One region of the Shinella sp. R2-11 genome, then DNA from elsewhere that is predicted to be linked to it. Evidence: riboswitches for the same ligand, from Rfam matches in the RefSeq annotation. Region 1 holds a riboswitch; the other holds the start of a gene.
The links. Region 1 has a riboswitch for S-adenosylmethionine ahead of metA (homoserine O-acetyltransferase MetA). Riboswitches for the same ligand answer to the same signal wherever they lie in the genome.

Region 1 (2,195 bases):
CACAGGCGGCGCCATTCGCCTTCGTCGTCATTGTGCAGGGGGCGAATGACGATCCGGCTCATGGCTCAGGCTCCCGTTCCGATTTTCTGAAGGTCGTAGGGCGTCGTCTGGTAGATCTCGTTGATCCAGTTGCCGAAGAGGAGATGCGCGTGGCCGCGCCAGCGGTTCTGCGGCGGCAGGGATGGATCGTTGTGCGGGAAATAGTTCTTCGGCAGCTTGATCGGCACACCCGCCGAGACGTCGCGGAAATATTCGTCGGCGAGCGACGTGGAATCGTATTCCACATGGTTGAAGATATAGAGCCGGTTGCCGGCCTTCTCCTGGATTAGGCAGACGCCCGTCTCGTCGGAATCGAGCAGGATGTCGAGCTCCGGCACCTTGCGGATGTCCTCGATGCGAATCTCCGTCCAGCGCGAGACCGGTACCTCGAAATTGTCCGAGAAGCCGTTGAGATAGACCGACGAGGGCTTCCTGTTATGGTGGCGGTAGACGCCGAAGGCCTTCTCCTCCAGCGTGTGCTTGGGCACTCCGTGGAAATGGTAGATCGCCGCCATGGCGCCCCAGCAGACGTTCAGCGTCGAATGGACATTGGTCTCCGTCCAGTCGAGGATCTGCTTCATCTCGTCCCAGTAGGTGACGTCCTCGTAGTCTAGGGTCTCGACCGGCGCGCCGGTGATGATGAAGCCGTCGAACTTGCGGTGCTTCACCTCCTCCCACGTGTCGTAGAAGGCGAGCAGGTGCTCTTCCGAGGTGTTCTTGGCGCGGTGGCCGCCGACGCGAATGAGAGACAGCTCGACCTGCAGCGGCGAGGCGCCGACGAGGCGCGCCATCTGCACTTCCGTCTTGATTTTGTTCGGCATGAGGTTGAGCAGCCCGATCTGCAGCGGGCGGATGTCCTGCCGGATCGCCACCGTTTCGGTCATCACCCGCACACCCTCGTCGACGAGGGTCTGGAAGGCGGGGAGCGTATCGGGAATCTTGATGGGCATGTCTCAACTCGATCCAAAACAAAACCGGCCGCAACGATGTCGCAACCGGTCCACGTAAGGCTCTTCCTCGCGCGGCCCTTTAGCGACTTGTTTAACGTGGCTGCAAGCCGGCCGGCCAAATCACCACGAGGTTCCTAGATAGCGCTACTGCGCGCGCGAATCAATCCGCCGGCTCTCTGGCGGCGGCGGGCAGGACGAGGGCTCCTCAGCCCTCCAGCTCTTCCCGCAGCATCTCCAGCTCCAGCCATTCCTCCTCCATCTTCGTCAGGCCGTCGCGCAGCTTCTCCATCTCGGCGGCGAGCCGGTTGAAGGTGGCCGGGTCCTTCGTGAAGAGATTGGGATCGGCTATCTTTGCCTCGCGGGCGGCGATCTCCTTCTCCGCCTTCTCCATTTCCTTCGGCAGGTTCTCCAGCGCGAATTTCTGCTTGTAGGAGAGCTTCGACTTGCCCTTTGCGTCGGCGGAAGCGGCGGCCGACGTATCGGCGGCCTTGGTCTTCTCTGCCTTTTCCGCCTTGCGCTTCTCTTCGATCGCGCCGCGGCGCTGGGCCATCATGTCGGTATAGCCGCCGGCATATTCGATCCAGCGGCCGTCCGGGCTTTCCGGGTCGGCGGGGGCGATAGTGGAAGTGACGGTGCGGTCGAGGAAGTCGCGGTCGTGGCTGACGAGCAGCACCGTGCCGGCAAAGCCCGCGACGATCTCCTGCAACAGGTCCAGCGTCTCGATGTCGAGGTCGTTGGTCGGCTCGTCGAGGATGAGGAGGTTCGTCGGGCGCGAGAGGATGCGGGCCAGCATCAGCCGGGCACGCTCGCCGCCGGAGAGGTTGCGGATCGGCGTTCGGGCCTGCTCCGGCTGGAACAGGAATTCCTTCATATAGCCGGTGACGTGACGCTGCTCGCCATTGACCAGCAGCGTCTCGCCGCGCCCGTCGGTGAGGTAGTGGGCGAGCGTGTCGTCGAGGTTCAGGTCCTCGCGGCGCTGGTCGAGCGTGGCGATCTCAAGGTTCGTGCCGAGCTTGACGGTGCCGCTGTCGGGTTCGAGCTGGCCGGTCAGCATCTTCAACAGCGTCGTCTTGCCGGCGCCGTTCGGGCCGACGAGGCCGATGCAGTCGCCGCGATGCACGCGGATCGAGAAGGGGGCGACGATGGTGCGCTGGCCATAGGCCTTCGTGATCTTCTCCGCCTCGATGACCAGCTTGCCGGATTCCT
Region 2 (2,195 bases), on a different contig from region 1:
CTGGAAAGCGCCCGCGCGAAATCCTCCAGCAGGTCCTCGCTGTCCTCGATGCCGGCGGAGAAGCGCACGGTGCCGGGCGAGATGCCGAGTTCGGCGCGGGCCTCGTCCGTCAGGTTCTTGTGCGTCGTCGTGGCGGGATGGGTGATGAGGCTCTTGGCGTCGCCGAGATTGTTGGAGATCTTCACCACCTCCAGTGCATCCTGCAGCGCGAAGGCCGCGTCCTTGCCGCCCTTCAGCTCGAAGCAGACGAGCGTCGAGCCGCCCGACATCTGCCGGGCGATGATGTCCGCCTGCGGATGGTCCTTGCGGCCGGGGTAGATCACGCGGGCGACTTGGCTCTGGTCGGCGAGGAAATCGGCGAGGCGGCTCGCATTCTCCGTCTGCTGCCTGACGCGCAGCGGCAGCGTCTCGATGCCTTTCAGCAGCGTCCAGGCATTGAACGGCGACATGGCGGGGCCGGTGTGGCGGAAATAATCCTGCAGGTGCTCGGCGATCCACTCCTTGTCGGAGAGCACGACGCCGCCAAGGCACCGGCCCTGCCCGTCGATATGCTTGGTGGCCGAATAGACGACGATATGCGCGCCGAGTTCCAGCGGCTTCTGGAAGAGCGGGGTCGCGAAGACATTGTCGACCACGACCTTCGCGCCGATCTGGTTGGCGAGCTTCGCCACGCCGGCAATGTCGACCACTTCCAGCGTCGGGTTGGTCGGGCTTTCGAGGAAGAACACCTTGGTATTCTTCCGGATCGCCTTTTCCCAGTTGGCAAGGTCGCGGCCGTCGACCAGCGTGCATTCGATGCCGTATTTCGGCGCCAGCGTCTCGACCACCCAGCGGCAGGAGCCGAAGAGCGCGCGGGCCGCGACGATATGGTCGCCGGCTTTCAGCTGGCAGAGGATGGCGGCGGTGACGGCGGCCATGCCGGAGGCGGTGGCACGGGCGTCTTCCGCGCCTTCCAAGAGGCACATGCGCTTTTCGAACATGTCGTTGGTGGGGCTCGCATAGCGGGCGTAGATGAAGCCGTCCGTCTCTCCCTTGAAGCGGGCTTCGGCCGCCGCCGAGGTGTCGTAGACGAAGCCTTGCGTCAGGAAGATCGCTTCCGCGGTTTCGCCATGCTGGGAGCGGGTGGTTCCGCCGTGAACGAGTTGGGTGGCCGGGCGCCAGGACTTGCTCATGTGATCGTCGCCTTCAAACAAAAAAACCGGCCGCGAAAGCAGGCCGGTTTGAATACCCGGCCTTTTTAGCTACTTGTTTTACGTGGCTGCAAGCCGGCCGGCCAAATCACCACGGGATAATCTGCTAATACTGCGGCCCCGCGCTTGCGTCAATTGCCGGCATTTGGTTTTGTGCGAGCCCTCTGAGAGGGACGGTACGACCATGGCTTCTGCGACGCGCAGCACGGGCATTCTGGCGGACAACGCCATTCGCGGCTTGTTCGAAAGCGGCAGGCTGAAGAGCGAGGCGGCGCTGGACGACGACCAGATCCAGCCGGCAAGCCTCGACCTTCGCCTCGGCGCGAAGGCCTTTCGCGTGCGCGCCAGCTTCCTGCCGGGCCCCTCCCATCTCGTCGCCGACAAGCTCGACCGGCTGCAACTGCACGTCATCGACCTTTCCGAGGGCGCGGTGCTGGAAACCGGCTGCGTCTACATCGTCCCGCTGATGGAAAGCCTCGACCTGCCGGCGGACCTCGCCGCCTCAGCGAACCCCAAGAGCTCCACCGGACGCCTCGATATCTTCACCCGTGTCATCACCGACCGCGCGCAGGAATTCGACAAGATCCCCGCCGGCTATTCCGGCCCGCTCTATCTGGAAATCTCGCCGCGCACCTTCCCCATCGTCGTGCGCCGCGGCTCGCGCCTGTCGCAGATCCGCTTCCGCAGCGGCAATGCCCTGCTCGGCGAAAGCGAGCTGCTGGCGCTGCATGCCTCGGACACGCTCGTCGCCAGCGAGACGCCGAACGTTTCCGGCGGCGGCATCGCGCTTTCCATCGACCTCAAGGGCACCGGCCCGGACGGCCTCATCGGCTATCGCGGCAAGCACCACACCTCGGTCGTCGATGTCGACCGCAAGAACCAGCACGATATCTTCGATTTCTGGGAGCCGCTGTTCAGCCGCGGCCGCAACGAGCTGATCCTCGATCCGGACGAGTTCTACATCCTCGTCTCGCGCGAGGCCGTGCATGTCCCGCCGCTCTACGC

Region 2: another riboswitch for S-adenosylmethionine. It lies ahead of ACZ1A1_RS23345 (O-succinylhomoserine sulfhydrylase); the one in region 1 lies ahead of metA (homoserine O-acetyltransferase MetA).

What each region holds. Positions count from the first base shown of each region.
Region 1 is NZ_JBVAPC010000005.1:106,997-109,191, reverse strand. Features, by position in the region: gene ACZ1A1_RS14760 (GNAT family N-acetyltransferase) at 1-62, opposite strand, end outside; gene metA (homoserine O-acetyltransferase MetA) at 66-989, opposite strand; SAM riboswitch at 1,049-1,126, opposite strand; gene ACZ1A1_RS14750 (ABC-F family ATP-binding cassette domain-containing protein) at 1,195-2,195, opposite strand, start outside.
Region 2 is NZ_JBVAPC010000013.1:1,364-3,558, reverse strand. Features, by position in the region: gene ACZ1A1_RS23345 (O-succinylhomoserine sulfhydrylase) at 1-1,172, opposite strand, end outside; SAM riboswitch at 1,217-1,295, opposite strand; gene ACZ1A1_RS23340 (2'-deoxycytidine 5'-triphosphate deaminase) at 1,375-2,195, shown strand, end outside.